Regions from separate parts of the Pseudomonas sp. TE3895 genome, predicted to be linked through region 2. Evidence: riboswitches for the same ligand, from Rfam matches in the RefSeq annotation. Region 2 holds a riboswitch; each other region holds the start of a gene.
What was found. Region 2 has a riboswitch for cobalamin ahead of ACZ889_RS21855 (ABC transporter substrate-binding protein). Riboswitches for the same ligand answer to the same signal wherever they lie in the genome.

Region 1 (7,173 bases), 310 kb from region 2:
CCGCTACCGTATTCGCGGATAAACCCGCTCCTACCACGGTGGTGGACACACCTCGTGGGTTGGACACAGGCCGTCGTAGGAGCGGGATTACCCGCGAAAGGGCCGGGCCTGCTGGCCAATCTCTACACGCCGTTCACCGTCGCCGCCGCTACCGTATTCGCGGGTAAACCCGCTCCTACCACGGTGGTGGACACATGTGGGTGGTTGGGCGCAGCCGGTGCCATGCCCCGCGTCGCCTGCTTTGCGGGTACAACCGCTCAAGGTGACCGTATAAACCCATGAAAAACGGGGCATGCCATCGCTGGCATGCCCCGTTTTCATACAGCTGATGCGCCTCAGGCGACCTTGACGATCCAGCCTGCCGGTGCCTCTACATCGCCGCTCTGGATACCGGTCAGCTCGTTGTAGAGCTTCTGGGTAACCGGGCCGACCTTTTCCAGGTCGTGGAACACGTGCAGCTTGCCGTTGTACTCGATGCCGCCGATCGGGGTGATCACGGCTGCGGTGCCGCAGGCACCGGCTTCGACGAAGCGGTCCAGCTTGCTGATCTCGACATCGCCTTCGATCACGGTCAGGCCCAGACGCGATTGCGCCAGTTCCATCAGCGAGAGGCGGGTGATGCCTGGCAGTACCGAGGCCGATTTCGGGGTGACGAACTCGTTGTTGGCGGTGATGCCGAAGAAGTTGGCCGAACCGACTTCCTCGATCTTGGTGTGGGTCAGCGGGTCGAGGTAGATGGCGTCGGCGAAGTTGGCCTTCTTCGCTTCAGCGCCCGGCTGCAGGCTGGCAGCGTAGTTGCCACCGACCTTGGCCGCGCCGGTGCCCTGCGGGGCTGCACGGTCGAAGCTGGAAATCTGGAAGTTGTGCGGCTTCATGCCGCCCTTGAAATACGAACCAACCGGGATGGCGAACACCGAGAAGATGAACTCGGGGGCGGTGCGCACGCCAATGTTGTCGCCGGTGCCGATCACGAACGGGCGCAGGTACAGGGCGCCTTTGCCGTGCGGTGGCACGAACTTTTCATTCGCCTTGACCACTTGCTTGCACGCTTCGATGAACACATCGGTCGGCACGTGCGGCATCAGCAGGCGTGCGCAGCTGCGCTGCATGCGGGCCGCGTTCTGGTCCGGGCGGAACAGGTTGATCGAGCCGTCCTTGCAACGGTAGGCCTTCAGGCCTTCGAAGCACTGCTGGCCGTAGTGCAGGGCCGTGGAGCCTTCACTGATGTGCAGTACGTTGTCTTCGGTCAGGGTGCCCTTGTCCCACTCGCCATTGCGCCATACGGACAGGTAGCGTTTGTCGGTCTTGATGTAGTCGAAACCCAGCTTGTCCCAATTAATGCTTTCGTTGCTCATGACACCCTCATTGTCTTGCAAGTGCCCGATCGCTCGGGCTGCTGTTATATGCGCACCATGCCACCTTAAACCATCCTTGGCGGATCGGGAACGGCCAGTCACGAATTGATAGGCTGCGAAGCGATACTATCGTCAAACCGCAGGGTCAATGCCCCCGCAGGCGTTTTCCCCAGTCCCCGCCATGCACCCGTGCACAGGCCTCTTCGCTGTCATAGCGTACATGCCAAGCGGGATGGTCCAGCTGTATTCCAGCGTGGTCCAATGCCTGGCAGGTCAGTGCCAGCATACGTGCCTTTGCGTCGCCCGCCACTGCAGCGGCTTTATCGGCCTCTTGCTCGAATACCCAGGTAATACGCAGGCTGCCCGGAAAGTCCTCGGGGTCGAGGCGATGGGTAAGCCAACTGAAGCCGACAATCTCCGCCTTGGCGGCTTCGCAGGCATCGGTCAGGCACGCGACCAACTCCCGCTCCAGGCGGCCCATTTCGCGTTTGCCCAATGCCTTCACGGGTTGGCCTCGTCATCGATCTGTTGGCAAAAGCGCAGGCGGTTGCCGAACGGGTCCCACACCTGCATCTGCAGGCCCCAATCCAGGCGCTCGGCCTCAGGCCGGGCGAAACCGTACTGTTTACCCTGCAATTCACACTCCAGCGCGTGCAGGTCGTCGAGGCGGGCGAACACGGTCGAGCCAGGGCAGGCATCGCCATGGTGCTCTGAAAGGTGCAGGATCAGGCCATCACGGTGGATCTGCATGTACAACGGCAAGTCCGGGCTGAAGCGGTGCTCCCAGTCCAGGCTGAAACCCAGGAAATCGAGGTAGAACTCCTTGGCCTTGTCGATCGAGAATATGCGCAGTACAGGTATGGCGGGGGCGAGGGGCATGGTGCGTCCTTGACCGTGGATAAGGCGCCACTGTAGCGCACTTGCGCCCAGCGTTGTCGACCGGCCCCGCAGCAATGGTTGACCACCCGCCAGCCACTGCGTAGCCTTGCCCACTTCGAGGTTCTTCGGCCTGGCCGAAGCTAAGACGGGAACGCGGTACAAGCCGCGGCTGCCCCCGCAACTGTAAGCACCGACAACGGATCGACACAGCCACTGCGCCAGCGCGCGGGAAGGCGTCATCCCGCCAGCCCGCTGTTCGACTGAACGGGGACATGGAACGGTGCAAGCCAGGAGACCTGCCTCGTCACGTTTTCGACTTTCAACCGGGCGGGGTGATCCGGTGGCGAACAAGCCCGGCCGGCCTGGCCTGCGGCTGTCGTCCTGCATGCCCGCGCCACACTGCCAAGGGCAATGCGACATGAAAACACTGGCCAAGCTCCCCGTCACCATCGTCACCGGCTTCCTCGGCTCGGGCAAGACCACCTTGCTGCGCCACATGCTCGACAACGCCCAAGGGCGCCGCATTGCGGTCATCGTCAACGAATTCGGCGAACTGGGCATCGATGGTGAAATCCTCAAGCAGTGCAGCATCGGTTGCACCGAGGAAGAAGCCAGCGGCCGCGTCTACGAGCTGGCCAACGGCTGCCTGTGCTGCACCGTGCAGGAAGAGTTCTTCCCGGTGATGCGCGAGCTGGTGGCCCGCCGTGGCGACCTCGACCACATCCTCATCGAAACCAGCGGCCTGGCCCTGCCCAAGCCATTGGTACAAGCGTTCCAGTGGCCGGAAATCCGTAACGCCTGCACCGTCGATGCGGTCATCACCGTGGTCGACAGCCCGGCCGTGGCCGCTGGCACCTTTGCTGCCTACCCGGACCAGGTCGATGCCCAGCGCAAGCTCGACCCTAACCTGGACCATGAATCGCCCCTGCATGAGCTGTTTGCTGACCAGTTGGCCAGCGCCGACCTGGTGGTGTTGAACAAGGCCGACCTGATCGACGCCGAAGGCCTGGCCAAGGTGCGTGCCGAGGTGGCCGAAGAACTGCCGCCGGCGGTGAAAGTGATCGAGGCCAGCAGCGGCAAGCTGCCACTGGAGGTGCTGCTGGGCGTGGGTGCCGAGTCCGAGGCGCATATCGATGGCCGCCGAACCCACCACGATTCGCACCACGACGGCGACGATCATGACGATCATGACCACGACGCTTTCGACTCCATCTCCATCGACCTGCCAGAAGCCGACGAAAGCCTGCTGCTCGATGCGCTGACCCTGCTGGTGGTGGAGTTCGGTATCCTGCGCGCCAAAGGCTTCGCCGCCATCCCGGGCAAGCCGATGCGCCTGCTGGTACAAGGCGTGGGCACCCGTTTCGACAAGCACTTCGACCGCGCCTGGCGCGCCGATGAGCCGCGCATCACCCGCCTGGTGCTGATCGGCCAGGACCTCGATGCTGCCCAGCTGGAAGCGCGCCTGCGCCAGGCACTGGGCGCCTGACCCATGCACCTGCTGCGGACCCAGCCCGGTGGTTTCGTACCGGATGACAGCATTGCCGACCTCGGCCAGACACCCGCCGAGCTGGTGATTCTCTGCAGCGGCGATTCACACCTGGCCTTGCTCGCCGACACCGCCGAGCAATTGCCCGAAGACTTTCCCAGCCTGCGCCTGGCCAACCCGATGCAGGTGCAGAACCATGCCTCGGTCGACCTGTATGTCGACCAGGTGCTGCGCCACGCCAAGGTCATCCTGGTGTCGCTGCACGGTGGCGTTGGTTACTGGCGCTATGGTGTCGAACAACTGGTCGAGCTGGCCGCCCGTGGCGTGCAGCTGATTCTGGTGCCGGGCGATGACCGTCCGGACCCGGAGCTGACCAGTCTGGGCAACGTCCGCGGTGAGCAGGCCGAGCGGCTTTGGCATTACCTGCGCCAGGGCGGCAAGGCCAACGCCATCAACCTGTTCAACTGCCTGGCCAGCCAATGGCTGGGCCGCGACTATGCCTGGGACGAGCCGCAGCCTTTGCCGCGCACGGCGGTCTATCACCCCGCCAAGGGCAGCGCGACACTCGAGGACTGGTACCCGCACTGGCACCCCGAGCAGCCAGTGGCGCCGTTGCTGTTCTACCGTTCGCACCTGCAAGCGGCCAATACCGCGTTCATCGACGTGTTCTGCCAGCGCCTGCAGGCTGCCGGCCTGAACCCGTTGCCGATCGCCGTGGCCAGCCTCAAGGAAAGCGCCTGCCTGGAACAGGTCGAAGCCTGGCTGGACGAGGTCGGCGCCGAAGTGCTGGTCAATACCACCGGTTTCGCCTTGTCCAGCCCCGAGCGCCCCAACCTGCGCCCGTTTCGCCGCGACATCCCGGTGCTTCAGGCAATCTGCGCGCAGGACAACCAGCCAGGCTGGGAAGCCAGCGAGCAGGGCCTGGGCGCGCGCGACCTGGCCATGCACATTGCATTGCCGGAGCTGGACGGGCGCATCATCACGCGCCCGGTCAGCTTCAAGGACATGGCCTGGCGCAGCGAGCGCAGCCAGTCCGACGTTGTCTGCTACCGCGCCCACCCCGAGCGCATGGACTTTGTCGCCGAGCTGGCCCGCCGCTGGGTCGAGCTGGCCCGCCTGCCCAATGCCCAGAAGCGCGTGGCATTGGTGCTGGCCAACTACCCGACCCGGGATGGCCGCATTGGTAATGGCGTCGGCCTGGACACGCCCGCTGCCGCACTCAACATCCTCAAGGCGCTGCAGGCCGAAGGCTATCCGCTGGCCGAGTTGCCGGGCAGCGGTACGCAACTGATCCACCAGCTGCTCGGTGGCGTGACCAACGACCTCGACCATCTCGACCAGCGTCCCTGTGCCCAGAGCCTGAGCCTGGCCGATTACCAGGTGGCCTTCGAGCGCCTGCCGCAGGCCAACCGCCAGGCAGTGCTGGAACGCTGGGGGCCGCCCGAACAGGATCCGATGTACCGCAGCGGCCGGCTGATGGTTGCCGGCCTGCGCTTTGGCTTGACCTTCGTCGGTATCCAGCCGGCGCGGGGCTACCAGGTGGACCCTAGCGCGGTGTATCACGACCCTGACCTGGTGCCGCCGCACGGCTACCTGGCATTTCACTTCTGGTTGCGTCACGCATTTGCCGCCGATGCGGTGATCCACGTCGGCAAGCATGGCAACCTCGAATGGCTGCCCGGCAAAGGCGTCGGGCTGTCGGCGCAGTGCTGGCCGGACGCGCTGCTGGGTCCGCTGCCGAACATCTACCCGTTCATCGTCAATGACCCGGGCGAGGGTGCCCAGGCCAAGCGCCGCACCCAGGCGGTGATCATTGACCACCTGATGCCGCCGCTGACCCGTGCCGAAACCTATGGCCCGCTACGCCACCTGGAACAACTGGCCGACGAGTTCTATGAAGCGCAGTTGCTCGACCCTCGACGTGCCCGCGAGTTGCAGCGTGACATCCTCGAGCTGGTCAAGGCCAACCACATCGACCGTGAGTTGCAACTGGAAGGGCAACTGGACGATGCGGCGCTCTGGCTGCCGCGCCTGGATACCTACCTGTGCGACCTGAAGGAGTCGCAGATTCGCGATGGCCTGCACGTGTTTGGTCAGTCACCTGAGGGGCGGCTACGCCTGGATACGCTGCTGGCGTTGTTGCGGGTCGAGCGTGGCGACGGCCGTGGCGGTAATGCCAGCCTGCTGCGGGCTTTGGCCAAAGCACTGGTGCCGGGCTGGGACCCGCTCGACTGCGACCTTGGGCAGCCGTGGCAGGGCATACGCCCTGAACAGCTGCAGGCCATGAGCAATGAACCTTGGCGCACCTGTGGCGACACCCGCGAGCGCCTTGAGCTGTTGGCACTGCAGGTGATCGGGCAGGCGCTGGAAGGCACAGCACAGTTACCCGACCTGAGTGAGTGGCAACCGGTGCACGCTGTAGTGCAGGCCCTGCGTGAAGCGGTCGCACCCAGCCTGGACGCCTGCGGCACGGCTGAAATGCATGGCCTGCTGGCGGCACTGGCCGGGCGCTTCGTGCCCGCCGGCCCCAGTGGTGCGCCTAGCCGAGGGCGCCTCGATGTGCTGCCCACCGGCCGCAACTTCTATACTGTGGACGTGCGCAACCTGCCCACCACCACAGCCTGGCGCCTGGGCTTCGCCTCGGCCAGCCTGATCCTCGAGCGCCATCTGCAGGACCACGGCGATCACTTGCGTCAGCTCGGCCTGTCGGTGTGGGGCACGGCGACCATGCGCACCGGCGGCGACGACATTGCGCAGGCCATGGCGCTGATGGGCGTGCGGCCTGTCTGGGCCACCGGCAGCCAGCGCGTCGACGACTTCGAAATCTTGCCGTTGAGCCTGCTCGACCGTCCCCGGGTGGATGTGACCTTGCGCGTTTCCGGCTTCTTCCGCGATGCCTTCGGTAACCTGATCCGCCTGTTCGACGCCGCCGTGCAGGCCGTGGCCGCGCTGGACGAGCCGGACGACCTCAACCCCCTGGCAGCCCGCGTGCGCAGCGAGCGGGCCGCGCTGCAGGCTCAAGGCGTGGATGCCGAGCAGGCTGCACGTCAGGCTGGCTGGCGGGTGTTCGGTGCCAAACCCGGCGCTTACGGTGCCGGGGTGCAGAACGCCATCGACGGGCGCTTGTGGCACAGCCGCGATGACCTGGCAGAGGTCTACCTCAACCACGGCGGCTATGCCTACGGCGGCAGCGACGACGGCACCCCGGCCCGCGCCCAGTTCGCCCAGCGCCTGGCCAAGGTGCAGGCGGTGCTGCAGAACCAGGACAACCACGAGCACGACCTGCTCGATTCCAACGATTACTACCAGTTCCAGGGCGGCATGCTGGCGGCCTCGGAAACCCTGTCCGGGGCGGTGGTGGCCAGCTACCATGGCGACCACAGCCAGGCCGACCGACCGCGCATCCGTACCCTCAAGGAAGAGCTGAACCGGGTGATCCGCGCGCGTGCGCTC
Region 2 (7,173 bases):
GGGCGTGGAAACCAGTGGACGGCGTTCGCGCAGGGCTTCCAGAGCACCGGGTGACTGCACGTGGGTGCCGAGCAGGTGGCGTAGCGGGGCGGGGGATACTGCCAGCAGTACACCGTTGGCATCGATCACGAAGGTGGAGTTGAAGGCCATGCTCTGGCCCAGTACGCGGTCGGTTTCCAACTGCAGCGCTGTGGTGTCGCTCAACTGCCGGCTTTGCACGCCGGCGCTGAACATCAGTTGCTGCAAGGCGTTGCCAATGAAGGTTTCGGTGATGCTGGCCAGCTTGGTCGCATACACCCGGTTGGCTTCCAGGGCATTGTCGATCAATAGCTGGCGCTGCACCCGGTAGCTGGCGAAATAGCTGGCGCACAGCATGACCACTGCGGTAAGGGCGCAGAGCACCAGAATGAGTGTACGTAGATCCAGGCGCAATCCATGCTTGGTGTGTGTCAATCCTGACCTCGGGTGATCGTAAAGGGCGGCTGAACGGAAGTTACCTTGCCGGGCAGCGGTCAAGAGCCTGCTTTGTCCAGCGCATCAAGCTCATCTTCCACCTCTTGCATACGCTGCTCCACCAAGGCTTGCACGTTCACATCGCGGGCGGTTTCGCGCATCAGGGCGGTGAGTTTTTCGCTCAAGCGTTTGCCGGCTTCGGTGTCTTCCAGGGCGCGAGCTTTGGCGGGGTCCTGGGTGGCGGCGACGATGGTGGCGAATTCGGCGTCGCTGAAGTTTTTTTCGCTGTACAGGCGGAACAGGTCCCGGCGCTGGTCCTCGACGGTGAGGTGCTTGCGCAGTACGTCCTGGATGGTCGCTTGCGACAGCTGCGGGTGAGTGCGGCCCAGCAGCGCGGACATGCGCTCGATGTTGTGCGTGTAGGCGTCCTGCAGGGGCAGCTGGCTGAGGATCTGTTCTTCACGGGAGGGTTTCTGGTCGCAGGCGGTGAATGCAGCAGCCAGCAACAGGGGTAACAGCAACTTCGGGAGGCGAGGCATGGTGTGGCCTGGTCGGGCAGTGAAGACTGCTGATTATACCGATGTCCGCCTTGCCACGACGAGCCCTGTGATTTGCCTTGTGCGGCACGCTGCGGTAGAACCGTGCGCTCCCAACCACACTGGCAATAGCCCGATGCCGAACTGGACCCTGCAACCTGTGGCGCGTGACGCCATTGCCGAAGTGCTGGCGTTTGTCGACAGCGCCCGGCGCGCGCTTTTCCCGATGCTCGCCAACGCACCCTTGCCGCGTGACCTGGCGCATTTCGCCGACACTTACCTGGACGGTGCGGGCTGCTTTCTGGAAGCCCGTGAGGGTGGGCGGCTGGTCGCGGTGATCGGTTACTTGCCCTATGACCATCGCTTTGCCCAGCTTGATTACCGCGCAGAGCGGGTAGTCGAGGTGGTGCGGCTGTTCGTGTTGCCGGCCTACCGCAGGCATGGCCTGGCGGCTGCCTTGTTTGGTGCCTTGCGCGAACGGGCGATGCAAGCGGGCTTGGACTGCCTTTACTTGCATACTCATCCGTTTCTGCCGGGTGCCATTGCGTTCTGGGAGCGGCAAGGCTTCACGGTGGTGGATGTGGAGCAGGACCCGGTGTGGCAGACCACGCACATGCAGTTGCGATTACGCTGACCTGTGGGAACGTGCCTATTGGCGATGAAGATCGCGCCCTGGGTCACTGGGTCGAACGCACGGCGGTTGATGAGGTTCCAGTTGCCATCCTCGGTAAAGCCATTGCTGTGCAACCGGGCGGAGCCGGCCTGGGCGTGAGGCGCCCGAATAGCCGCCTCACTGCCCGGCCCCGAGTTTTTGCAACTGTGCGGCAAAGCGGGCTTTGGCCCGCGCCGGCAAGCTGGCCGGCAATTCGGCGGTAGGCGCATCACCGACCTGGATCACCATGACCATGCCCATGGCCACGTGCGGAATGCACTGGATACCGTATACGCCCGGCACGCGGAAGGTGTGCTCGAACGGTTGGTTCAGCTTGCTCTTGAACGGCTCGGCACCGGTGGGTAGAAGGCCCGCCACGCTGGCGGCATTATGCCCGCTGTGGCTCGGCAGGAAGCGCACGCTGTCGCCGGGGGCAATGCGCAAGTGGTCAGGCTCGTAGACCATGGCGCCGTCGCTGCCACGGTTGAGCATTTTCACTTCATGCACTTCGGCCAGTGCGGTCTGGGCAAGCAGGGTGCTGGTGAGCAGCAGGGCGACAGGGCGCAACAGCATGGGCAAGGCTACCAGGTTCAGGGGGCGCGAAAGCGCAGGATGCGCGCGCCGTCGAAAGGGTCGGTGAGGTAGTGGGCGTGGACGCCGAAGGTGCTCAACAGGCGCTCGGGGGTAAGCACTTCGAAGGGGTTGCCGAGGGCGACCAGACGGCCCTTGTCGAGAACTGCGACACGGTCGCAGGTCAGCGCCTGGTTGAGGTCATGCAGCGCTACCAGGGTGGTGACCGGCAGCGCCTGCACTTGTTGCAGCAGGCTTAGCTGATGCTGAATGTCCAGGTGGTTGGTCGGTTCGTCCAGCAGCAGCACCTGCGGCCGTTGGGCCAGCGCACGGGCGATGTGCACACGCTGGCGCTCGCCACCGGACAGCGACCCCCACAGGCGCGTGCGCAGGTGCAGGGCGTCGAGGTCGGCCAGGGCTTGCTCGACGATGGCGCAGTCCTGCCGGGAGAACGGTGCCAGGGCCGAGAGCCACGGCGTGCGGCCCAAGGCAACCGCGTCGAATACGCTGATCGCATCGAGTGTGTCGGCCTGTTGCTCGACCAGTGCCAGCGCTTGGGCAACACGGCGGCGGGGCATCTGTGCCAGTGGCTCACCCAGGAGCTGCACGCTGCCCCAGGCGGGGTTGCGCAGCCCTGCCAGCAACTTCAACAGCGAGGATTTACCCGAGCCGTTGGGGCCGACGATGCCCAGGGTCTCACCGGCGACAACGCGAAGGTCGATATCGCTGAGCACGGTATTGCCGGCCAGTTGCAACCCCAGCCCATGGCAGGCCAGCGGGGGGATGCGAACAGCTGCCATGGCTGTCATGGGCGCCCCCGACGGCTGACCAGAATCAGCGCGAATACGGGGGCACCGATCAGCGCCGTAACCACGCCCACCGGGATCACCTGGCCGGTGATCAGCGTGCGCGAAAGAATGTCTGCCGCAATCAGGAACAGCGCACCGCCCAGTGCGCTGGCGGGCAACAGACGGCTGTGCCCGGGGCCGAGCAGAAGGCGCAGGGCATGGGGGATAACCAGCCCGACAAAACCGATGGCGCCGACAATGGACACCATCACCGCCGTCACCAGCGCTGCACAACTGATCAGCAGCAACTGGGTGCGCCGCACCGGGATGCCCAGCGAGGCGGCCGAATCGGCACCGAAGGTGAAGGCATCCAGCGCACGGCGATGCCACAGGCACACCAGCAAGCCGAAAACCGCCACCGGTACGGCCAGCCACACCGAAGGCCAGCGCACGCCGCTCAGGTTGCCCAGCAGCCAGAACAGGATGCCGCGCGCCTGCTCGGCGGTGGCTGACTTGGTGATCAGGAAGGCGGTCAGTGCATTGAACAGCTGCGAGCCGGCGATACCGGCAAGGATGACCTGTGCATTGTTGCTGCTGGGGCCGGCCGCGCGGGCCAGCACCAGCACCAGGGCGAATGCGGCCCCGGCGCCGATGAAGGCCCCAGCAGACATGCTTAATGCCAGGCTACCCAGCCCCAGCAGGCCGACCAGTACCGCGCCGGTCGAGGCGCCGGCAGACAGCCCCAGCAGGTAGGGCTCGGCCAGTGGGTTGCGCAACATCGCCTGCAGGATGACACCGCAGGTGGCCAGCCCGGCGCCGCAAGCGGCGGCGACCAGGGTGCGGGTCAGGCGGTAGTTCCAGATGATGCCGGCGTCGATCGGGTCCACCGGGTAATCGGCTTGCCACAGGTGGTTGGCCAGCACCTGGCCAACCACGCTGGGCGACAGGTTGGTTTCGCCAATGGCGGTACCGGCCAGCAGGGCGGCCAACAGAGCGGCCAGGGCAACCGCGATGCAGGGTAACAGGCGGTTCATCACGGGGCTGCTTTACCGCTGGCGAAGGCCGTGGACAGCGTCTGCACGCCGCGGAACAGGCGGATGCCGGCCTGCATGGCGTCAGCGTCGAGGACAATGATGCGGTCGTGCTTCACCGCGTCCATGTTGCGGGTTACCGGGTCACTGCGCAGGAATTCGAGTTTTTTCTGGTAGTCGTCGGCGGGGAAACGGCGGCGGTCCATGCGCGCGATGATCAGCCAGGTCGGATTGGCCTTGGCCAGGGTTTCCCAGCCTACGCTTGGCCATTCTTCGCTGGACTCGACCACGTTGCGCACACCGAGGGTGCGCAGCATGAAATCGGCAACACCTTGGCGGCCGGCCACATAGGGGTCGATGTCCAGGTCGGCGCTGGAGAACCAGAACAGCGCCGAAGTTGCCGACAGGTCCTTGCCGGCCAGTTGTGCCCTGGCACTGTCCAGACGCCCTTGCAACTCGGCGTTCAGGGCCGCGCCGCGGTCCTGAACGTCGAAGATCTCGGCCAGTTGGCTGACGCTCTTGTAGATGCTGTCTACCTGGAACGCTTGCAGGCGGGTGCCGTCTGCACCGACCAGGTTGTTTTTGCCCTCGCAGTCCGATGGCAGCACGTAGGTGGGGATCTTCAGCTCATCGAACTGCTCGCGGGTGGCGACCACGCCCTGGGCACCGACCATCCATTCGAACTGCGCCGCGACCAGTTGCGGGCGCTTGCCGACCACCGCCTCGAAGCTGGGGTCGTTGTCGGCCAGGCGCGGCACCTTGGCGTTCACCGCCTGGTATTCCGGCAATACGTTGTTGAACCACAGCGAGGTGCCCGCCAGCTTGTCACCCAGCCCCAGGGCATAGAGCAGCTCGGTACCGGCCTGGCCGATGGTGACGGCGCGCTGCGGCGCCTGGGCAAAAACCTGCGGCTTGCCGCAGTTGTCGACCGTCAGCGGATAGTGGGTGGCAGCGGCCTGGGCCAGGCCAGTGAGGCTTAGGCCCGCGAGCAGGGTGGCGAAACGGGGCAGCATGCTGGGCGATCTCCTATCGGACAGTTCTGGTGAGGAACGCACGGACAGGCATCGCCGAGCCCCAGCGGGTGGCCGGGGCAACACGGATGGCCAATCCCGGACACCCCGCCGGTTGGTGAATGTAGGCCGGCAGGTCTCCTGACTGGTGCGTCACGGCCCGGCTCCGGCCTTCCCGGGCGGTAGGCCCAGTGGCATCGATGGAGCAGGCTCGGCACCTACAGTTGCGGGGGCAGTTCCGATTGGCCTGTACTGGCAGGCCTGGGATTCCCTGTTAGTTCCGTGGTGGAAACCGGCGGCCCGCATGGTAGACCATCGCGCCGCCAGGTGAAAACGCTTTTCAGAAGTACTTCAGCCAACGGATGTCGCGGCGACGCTGCTTCAGGCGGGCGAACCCGCGCACCGGCAGGTACAGCGCAACCGCCAGCAGCACCGCGCCCAGCCACACCGCTGCAATACCGTCGAAACCGAAGTAGTCGCCATGGTTGAGCCCGAACAGCCCCACGCAGGCCAGGTACAGCAGCTTCAGCACATACAGGTGCAGCAGGTAGAAGAACATCGGTGCCGCACCGAACACCGCCAGGGCAGTGATCCAGCGCGCCTGGCCGGCCCGTTCGAACGCGCGCAACAACAACAGGCCGCAGCCCAGGGTCAGGGTCAGGAACAGCAGCGACGGTGGGTATTTGGTGATGTTGAAGAAGCTCATCAGGGTTTGCGTGAAGGTTGGGTAACCGCTCCACGGTCCCTCACCGTAACCGTTGAACATGCGCAGCAGGACAAAGCCAAGCAGTGCGAGCAAACCCGCCACTAGCAGGTGTTGCTGGCGTTGGCCGGCATCGCTGCCGCGGGCGAACCAGGGCCCCAGGCCGTAACCCAAGGCGATGACGCCGATCCACGGCAGCACCGGGTAAGACGTGCGCAGGTGCAGGTTTTCGGAAAACGCCAGCCAGCCGCGATCATGCAGGATTGCCCACGGCACATGCAGGGCTGAATCCACGCCAAAGTGCAGGCCGTCGAGCAGGTTGTGGCCGGCGACGATGCTGGCGCCCAGGGCGAGCAGTGCGGCGCGTGGCAGCCACACCAGCAGCGACAGGGCGATCATGCTGACGCCGATGGCCCAGATCACTTGCAGGTAGATCACGCTCGGGGGCAACTGGAAGGTCCAGGCGAAGTTGACCAGGGTGAACTCCAGCACCACCAGGAACAGCCCGCGTTTGAACAGGAACGCCGAGATGTCGCCACGGCCCTGATGCTTCTCGCCATACAGCCAGGCCGACAGGCCGGTCAGCAGGACGAACACAGGCGCACACAGGTGAGCGAGGGTGCGGCTGAAGAAAAGCGCCGGTTCCGTGGTGTCGATGGCCATGGGGTCGCTGACCTGGCGGTGCAGGAGGAAAGTCTCGCGGACGTGGTCCAGGAGCATGAACAGGATCACCAGGCCGCGCAGGGCATCGATGCTCTGCAGGCGCTGGGTGATCAGAGTGGGCGTGGCGATGGCGCTTGTCATGGATGGACGCTAATAGTAATGAATGTCATATAGAACGTTATCTTATAACCAGCAGGTGAAGGGTTGGTAGCGGTTTTTGTGCATCCGTGCTGTGAAGGGGTATTCAGGTCAGAAGCTGTAATCCACCGTCGCGAAGTACGACCGCGGCATCCCCATCAACCACTGCTGCCCGCTGAACGCCGACTGCACATACTCGCGATCGAACAGGTTGTTCAACTGCAACCCCAACTTCACATCCGGCAACACCTGCCAGGCGATGTTGGCATCGACCACGGTGTACCCGGGGGCGCTCTGGGTATTGGCGGTATCGGCATAACGCTCATCCACATAGCGCGCCCCAATGCCGGCCTCCACCTGCTGGCCGAAGCCTTTGCTCAACCAAAGGTTGGCGGTACGCCGTGGCACGTTGGCCGGCCGGTTGCCTGCCCGGTCCTGCGGCATGCCGCCGACCATTTCGTCGAAGTCGTCGTACTTGGCACGTACCAGCGATGCGTTGGCCGACACCTGCCACTGATGGGCCAGGGCCAGCTCCAGCGTCGCTTCCAGGCCATCGGAGGTCTGCTGCCCGGCTTGTTGCTTTTCGTGCGTGATCGGGTCGTCCACCAGCAGCTTTTTCTTGACGATGT
Region 3 (7,173 bases), 910 kb from region 2:
CGCGGCGGCCAGCAAGCGGCCAAGCAGTTCGGGCGCCACCTGGCCACCCGCAAAATGGCGCATGTCGCGGCGCTCGCCGATGGCCCGGTAAATGGCGGCGCGCTCGGCGTCGCTATAGGCGTGATCATTCATGGTCGCAACAGCGCCGCCGCCGCATCCGGGCAGGAAGGGAAATAGAAGTGCACGTAAGAGGCCGTCAGCCGGCCCAGACGATAAACCGCCTCGTTGCCACGCCCGCCGTTGGGGCTCAGCCCCCGGGCAATCGGTTCCAGCGCAGTGCTGGTCAGCGAATGGTGATAGGTGTGACCGCGCAAGGTCCCCTCCGGCAGCTCCACCGCCTGCAGCGCCAGCGCGGCCAGGCGCTTCTGCATGGTCGCCTCACCCGGCAGCAAGCCGAGCAGTTCGGCACGTTCACCGGCCACGTCAGTCAGGGCATCGAGCAGGTACAGCATGCCGCCGCACTCGGCCAGCAATGGCTTGCCCTGCGCGTGGTGGGCACGGATCGCCTCGCACATCGGTGCGTTGGCGGCCAGCGCATGGTGATGCAGCTCAGGATAACCACCCGGCAGATACAGGCTGTCTACCGCCGGCAGTTCGTGGTCGTGCAGCGGCGAGAAGAACACCAGCTGGGCACCCTGGTTGCGCAACAGGTCGAGGTTAGCGCCATACGTGAAGGCGAACGCCTCGTCCCGCGCAACGCCTATGCGCACACCGGCCAGCGAGGCAACGCAGGCTTGCGGTTCCGGCTCGGCAAAGCTGACTGGCGGCGGCAACGCCGCATCGCAACTGGCGCCCAGCGCTTCGGCGGCAGCGTCCAGGCGGGTGTCCAGGTCATTCAGCTCGCTGGCCTGCACCAGGCCCAGGTGGCGGCTGGGCAGTTCGATGCCGCGTTCGCGGGACAAGCCGCCATACCAGCGCAAGCCCTCGGTCAGGCTGCCTTCGAGCAGTTGCGCATGACGCAGGCTGCCTACCCGATTGGCCAGCACGCCGGCGAACGGCAGATCGGCCTGGTACCGCGCCAGGCCCAGGGCCAGGGCTCCGAAGGTCTGGGCCATGGCTGTGCCATCGATCACCGCCAGCACCGGAACGCCAAAGTGGCGCGCCAGGTCGGCGCTTGACGGGGTGCCGTCGAACAGCCCCATCACCCCTTCGATGAGGATCAGGTCAGCCTCGCCAGCAGCTTCCCACAGCAGACGACGGCTTTCTTCGGCACCGATCATCCACAGGTCCAGCTGATACACCGGCGCGCCACTGGCCCGCTCGAGAATCATCGGGTCAAGAAAGTCGGGCCCGCATTTGAACACCCGCACCTTGCGCCCGAGGTTGCGGTGCAGACGGGCCAGCGCAGCAGTGACGGTAGTCTTGCCCTGGCCTGAGGCGGGTGCCGCGATCAACACGGCGGGGCAGTGGCGCGATCGACTCACAGTTCGACGCCCTTCTGTGCGCGGATACCGGCCTGGAAGGCGTGCTTGAGCATGCCCATTTCGGTCACGGTATCGGCCAGTTCGATCATCTCGGGCTTCGCAGCGCGGCCAGTGACAATCACATGCTGCATGGGCGGGCGGGCTTGAATGTCGGACAGTACCTGGTCCAGGTCGAGGTAACCATGTTTGAGGGCGATGTTGAGCTCGTCCAGCACCACGAACTGTACACCTGGGTCCTGCAGCAACTGGCGCGACACCGCCCAGGCGGCTTGCGCAGCAGCGATGTCACGCTGGCGGTCCTGGGTTTCCCAGGTAAAGCCCTCGCCCATCACGTGGTAGCGCACTTGTTCGGGGAAGCGACGGAAGAACAGCTCCTCGCCGGTGCTGTTGCGGCCCTTGATGAACTGCACCACACCGCATTGCATGCCGTGGCCCAAGGCGCGCGCGAGCATGCCGAAGGCCGAACTGCTCTTGCCCTTGCCATTGCCGGTCAGCACCAGCAGCAGGCCACACTCGTTAGGGGAATTGGCGATGCGTTCGTCGATGACCGCCTTCTTGCGCTGCATGCGCGCCAGGTGGCGTTCGTCGCGTTCGGTGGAATCGCTCATCAGGGTTCTCCGCTGGCTGGCACCACGGCAATGCGCGGCGACAGGTAATAGGCAGGCAAACGGAGAACGCGCAGAGGCCATGGCTGGGCGCCACGGTGCACCGCGCATCACCCTCCGTGATGCCGTTGGCAGTATCAGGCCGGTCTCCGGGCTTGTGAGTGGGCCTTGGCCCTGGCCTGCGCGCCTTCCCGGATGCTGGCATCCAGTGGCCCTGCGCGGCCTTTTACTCATCCACCGTTGCGGGGGCAGCGCCGGAATCGCGCCATGCTGGCGCCCACCGGCTTCCCAGTTTCACCCTGCCCAGTCGGGGCTGGCAGGGCACCTGAAACACGCCGCGAAGGTTAGAGGGTTGCACCGGGAGCGTCAATCGAAGCGGGAGGTCTGGCGGGTGAGCAAACCACCTTGAATCCAGGCAGCCGGTATCGGCCCCGAGCTCGAGGAGGCCGCTAAACAGGCATGGATATCAAGGGTTCTGTGCCAGATGCCCTTGCGGAATCACCCGCTTGGCCTGCAGGTAGGCCTTGGCCCAGTAGCTGTTTGACAGGTAGTCCAGGCGCACGGTGCCACCGGTGGAAGGTGCATGCACGAAGCGCCCGTCCCCGACATAGATGCCGGCATGGCTGACCTGCGAGCCGCCACTGGTGGCGAAGAACACCAGGTCACCAGACTGCAGCGAACTGACATCCACCGTCGGTGCGCGCATGACAATCATCTCTCGCGTCGAGCGCGGCAGGCTGATGCCAGCAGCATCACGGTACACATACTTGATCAGGCCGCTGCAGTCGAAGCCGGAATCCGGCGTATTGCCCCCCCAACGATAGGGCGTACCAACCAGACCAATGGCGCGGATCAGCACGTCATCGGCAATCGGTGAGGGACTGGGCTGGCTATAGGTAACCTGCGGCTGTACCACAGGGGCCGGCGCAGGCGCACGGCTGGAGCATGCAGCCAGCAAGGCTGCCAAGGAGAAAAATGCGAAGCGCGCCATCTTTACCATGGCCAGAACATCCTGTCTGAGACCGCTGCGCTGCAGCCGAAAAGAGTTGAGAGTTTAGATTAGACGCTTTCTGTAAATGCGCACGGCGGCGAGCTTTTTTAAAGCATCACCGCCGCGGCAGGGTACATCATTTTGATATCAGTTGCGCGCGATGTTGGTCGGCGCCATGGCCAAGGCTCGCTTGGCTTCAATGAAGGTCTTGCTCCAGTAACGATCACCGAGGCTGTCGATGCGCACACCACCACTGCGGCGGCTGCTGGAGTGGATGAACTGGTTGTCGCCCAGGTAGATCCCGGCATGGCTTACCCGGCCACGGCCATTGGTGCTGAAGAACAGCAAGTCACCTGGCTTGAGCTTGTTGCGGGCCACTTTCGGGGCATCGACGTTGATCATTTCACGCGTGGAGCGCGGCAGCGTCATGCCCGCTTCTTCGCGGAACAGGTAACCGATGAAGCCACTGCAGTCGAAGCCGGACTTTTCCGAGGTACCACCGAAGCGGTAGCGGGTGCCGATCAACGACATGCCGCGCTCGAGAATGCTGTCAGCCAGAACCGGCAATTGGTAAGGCTTGCTGCCGGAGAAAGACGCCAGGTCATCTTCGGTGGCCAGCTCTTCCGGCTCGCCGAATACCGACGAGGAAGAGGCCTTGGCCTTGATAGCCGATTGTGCAGTGATCGGCGTGTGATCCTGGGGCTGAGATACCGGGCCTTGGGCCGCGCAGCCAAAAAGCAGGGTCACGAGTGCGAGTGGCACGAGGGGTGCGAAGCGCTTTAGCATGGGCACGACCGTGTCTGTAATCCTTTAGAAGGGTGAAACTATGCCCTCTATCATGGCCATTTGCAAATTTTATCGAAAAAGATGTGACTTTTTTGTTTTACCGCTCTGGCCCAGGGTTTTCAGGGGGTTACCAGCCGAGGGTTTCCTTGAGAAAAGGAATGGTGAGCTTGCGTTGTGCCTGCAGCGACGCCTGATCGAGGCGCTCGAGCAAGTCGAACAACGCGCTCATGCTCCGCGCGCCGCGGGTGAGGATGAAATGGCCGACTTCGTCGGTCAGGTGCAGGCCACGGCGCGAAGCTCGCAGCTGCAAGGCGCGCAGCTTGTCTTCGTCGGACAGGCCACGCATCTGGAACACCAGCGCCAGGGTCAACCGCGACTTCAGGTCCGGCAGCTTGATCGGCAGCTCACGCGGTGATGCCGAGGCAGCCAGCAGCAAGCGTCGGCCGCTGTCGCGCAGGCGGTTGAACAGGTGGAACATGGCCTCTTCCCAATCCGCCTTGCCGGCGATCACATGCAGATCGTCGATGCACACCAGTTCGTACTGGGCCAGGTAGTCGAGCAGTTCTACGCCACGGTCGAGCAATTGCGCTAGCGGCAGGTAGACAGCGGGCTCGCCACGTTGCTGGAAGCGATGGGTGGCGGCCTGCAGCAGGTGGGAACGGCCAACACCCTGCTTGCCCCACAGGTAGATAAGGCTCTCGGTCCAGCCGGCGTCGGCTTCGCATAGCCGCTCGACGTAACCCAATGCCGCAGCATTGGCGCCCGGATAGTAGTTGATGAAGGTGGCGTCATCGCGCAGGCGCACACCCAGGGGCAACTGGATCGGTGGTTTCATGCTCGCGGGCGGTCGACGGGACCGCTGGGGGCCTTTGGTGAACAATCTGCAAAGTCTATACCCGCAACGCGGGGCGCACAATCTCGACTGCAGATAGGGCAAGCAAAATCAACAAGTTGCGCTGCACAAGCGAACGACGGATGCTGGAAAAACAGTGCTCAGCACCCGCGAGAGCGGGCGCCACAGGGCGGCGCTCGATTTCGCGGGCACGAAAAGGCTCAAGACGAAACACGTGTTCAAAGCTCCGGGTCGATATTCCCGGCGTACATATCCGATTCCTTGTACAGGGCATGCACATGCCGCAGCAGCACCATGATCACCGCCGCCACCGGCAGCGCCAGCAGCACACCGGTGAAGCCGAACAGTTCACCCCCGGCGAGGATGGCAAAGATCACCGCAACCGGGTGCAGGCCGATGCGATCGCCCACCAGCAGAGGGGTCAGCACCATACCCTCCAGCGCCTGCCCGACCATGAACACCGCAACGATGCCCAGCATCGGATACAGGTCACCACCGAACTGGAACAGGCCGGCCACCAGCGCGGCACCAATGCCAATGATGAAGCCCATGTACGGCACGATGGCCGCAAGGCCTGCAAGCATGCCGATCAGCAGACCGAGTTCGAGCCCCACCAGCATCAGGCCGGCTGAATAGATGACGCCCAGGGCCAGCATCACCATCAGTTGCCCGCGCACGAATGCCCCCAGCACTTCATGGCATTCACCTGCCAGGCCCATCACTTGTGGCTCGCGCTGGCGCGGCAGCAGGCCGCGCAGCTTGCCCATCATCAAGTCCCAATCGCGCAGCAGATAGAAGCCCACTACCGGAATCAGCACCATGTTGGCCAGCCAGCCCACCAACGCCAGGCTTGAGGCGGTGGCCTGGGACAGCAGCATGCCGACGATATCGGTGGTCTGCCCCATGTGCGCGCCGATGGCGGCCTTGATCTTGTCGAATTTCCAGAAACCATCGGCCAGGCCAAGGCGGCCCTGTACCCACGGCAGCGCGACATGCTCAAGCCAGTCGAGCATCTGCGGTGCCAATTCGTACAGGCGCACCAACTGCTTGGCCAGCATCGGCACAAGCACCAGCAACAACGCCAACAGCAACAGGGTGAACAGGCCGAACACCACCACCACACCCCAGGTACGCGAAAGCCCCAGGCGCTCGAGACGATCGACCAGCGGGTCGGCCAGGTAGGCCAGCATGATGCCGACCAGGAACGGCGTAAGAATATTGTGCAGGCTATAAAGCAGCACAGCGATCAGCAGTGCAGCGCCCAGCCAGATCCAGCGACGCATGTCAGTCACGGTAAGCGCCCCTTACCAGCGAAAACGCAAGCCGTCGAACGGCTTGGGTGCTGGCTGCGCAGGCGCGGGCTGCCCGGCTGCGGCGTCCACTGCCGGTGCTGGCATGGCCGGCACCGCCGGTGCCTGCTCGACCGGCACTTCCTGCAGCTTGGCCAGGCCAAGCTGGGCACGTAGCTGTTCACGATTGCCCGTAACCCCGTAGGTCAGGGTAGTGCCTTCAGCCGCCTGCAAGCGTGGGCCATAGGGCTCCAGCACGCGGGCCAGCTCAGCATAGCGCTGCAGGTTCATGCCCTGCACTTGCACCTGCAACTGGCTGCTGGCACCCGGCCGGGTAACGTAGCGCGGCGCCAGGCGGCTGCTTACCGCCATCATCACCGCGTCAGCCAAGGCGGCCTGGTCGGCGCCCTCGGCAGTGCCCTGCTCACGCTGGTCGCCCAGCCACAGCTGCCACTTGCCCTGCCACTTGCCGTCGGCTTCCTGGGCATGTACCGCCAGCAAAGCATCGGCGCCGTAGCGCTCGGAAGCTTCGCGCAGCGGCGCCGGATCGTTGCCTTCGATCTGCTTGGCATTGGCGACCAGCTGCTCCTGCAAGTCGGCCAGCGGCAAGCGCAACGGCAGACCACGGTGCTGGGCGGCGCGGCGCAGGGGTTGGGCACTGGCCTGGCCATCACCGACCAGGCTGCTGCCCTCAACGGTATCGTTCAGCCACCACCCCAGTATCGAGGGCCGGTTACTGCCCCACAAAGCCAGGCCAGCCTTGCGCAAAGCCCGCTCGGTGCTACCTGGGTCGAACTCGACCACTACTGACTCGGGCGGGCCGGCTTCGCTGCCCACCTGGTTGATGATTTGCTGTGGGTCCTTGCGCAGCTCGGCCAATGCAGGGCTCTGCACGGCCTTTGGGTCACCGGTCAGACGCTGCACCAACGTGTCCAGGGCTTTGACTGTGGCTGCGGTACGGGCTTCGGCACCCGGCCCGGTGACCGGCTCGCGCACCTGATAAAGGCCGGAGACATTTTCAGCCAGGGCCGTGGCCGAGATCAGGGCCAGGCAACCAGCTGCCAGAATATTGAACAAACGCATGGAGGATTCCTGTCCAGTCGAGCTTCAAGCCGTAAGCTTCAAGCTGCAAGAAAAAGCAGGCCGAGCGCCAGGCTGCATCGTCGTGCAGCCGCAAGCTCGTTGCTTGCAGCTTATACACATGCAACCGCATCAACCACCCTCC

Region 1: linked by a shared signal. The riboswitch ahead of cobW (cobalamin biosynthesis protein CobW) and the one ahead of ACZ889_RS21855 (ABC transporter substrate-binding protein) in region 2 are both predicted to bind cobalamin.
Region 3: linked by a shared signal. The riboswitch ahead of cobO (cob(I)yrinic acid a,c-diamide adenosyltransferase) and the one ahead of ACZ889_RS21855 (ABC transporter substrate-binding protein) in region 2 are both predicted to bind cobalamin.

Annotation. Positions count from the first base shown of each region.
Region 1 covers NZ_JBWBQE010000001.1:4,504,767-4,511,939, reverse strand. Annotated here, with positions in the region: gene ACZ889_RS20495 (branched-chain amino acid aminotransferase) at 336-1,355, opposite strand; gene ACZ889_RS20490 (hypothetical protein) at 1,501-1,860, opposite strand; gene ACZ889_RS20485 (glyoxalase superfamily protein) at 1,857-2,234, opposite strand; cobalamin riboswitch at 2,336-2,552, shown strand; gene cobW (cobalamin biosynthesis protein CobW) at 2,653-3,720, shown strand; gene cobN (cobaltochelatase subunit CobN) at 3,724-7,173, shown strand, end outside.
Region 2 covers NZ_JBWBQE010000001.1:4,816,562-4,823,734, reverse strand. Annotated here, with positions in the region: gene ACZ889_RS21885 (sensor domain-containing diguanylate cyclase) at 1-453, opposite strand, end outside; gene ACZ889_RS21880 (hypothetical protein) at 513-992, opposite strand; gene ACZ889_RS21875 (GNAT family N-acetyltransferase) at 1,126-1,623, shown strand; gene ACZ889_RS21870 (pseudoazurin) at 1,780-2,214, opposite strand; gene ACZ889_RS21865 (ABC transporter ATP-binding protein) at 2,232-3,020, opposite strand; gene ACZ889_RS21860 (FecCD family ABC transporter permease) at 3,017-4,033, opposite strand; gene ACZ889_RS21855 (ABC transporter substrate-binding protein) at 4,033-5,043, opposite strand; cobalamin riboswitch at 5,155-5,352, opposite strand; gene ACZ889_RS21850 (acetyltransferase domain-containing protein) at 5,381-6,547, opposite strand; gene ACZ889_RS21845 (TonB-dependent receptor) at 6,656-7,173, opposite strand, start outside.
Region 3 covers NZ_JBWBQE010000001.1:5,729,902-5,737,074, forward strand. Annotated here, with positions in the region: gene bluB (5,6-dimethylbenzimidazole synthase) at 1-132, opposite strand, end outside; gene ACZ889_RS25905 (cobyrinate a,c-diamide synthase) at 129-1,424, opposite strand; gene cobO (cob(I)yrinic acid a,c-diamide adenosyltransferase) at 1,421-2,032, opposite strand; cobalamin riboswitch at 2,153-2,373, opposite strand; gene ACZ889_RS25915 (C40 family peptidase) at 2,496-3,029, opposite strand; gene ACZ889_RS25920 (C40 family peptidase) at 3,168-3,806, opposite strand; gene hda (DnaA regulatory inactivator Hda) at 3,934-4,641, opposite strand; gene ACZ889_RS25930 (AI-2E family transporter) at 4,878-5,951, opposite strand; gene ACZ889_RS25935 (DUF2066 domain-containing protein) at 5,964-7,031, opposite strand.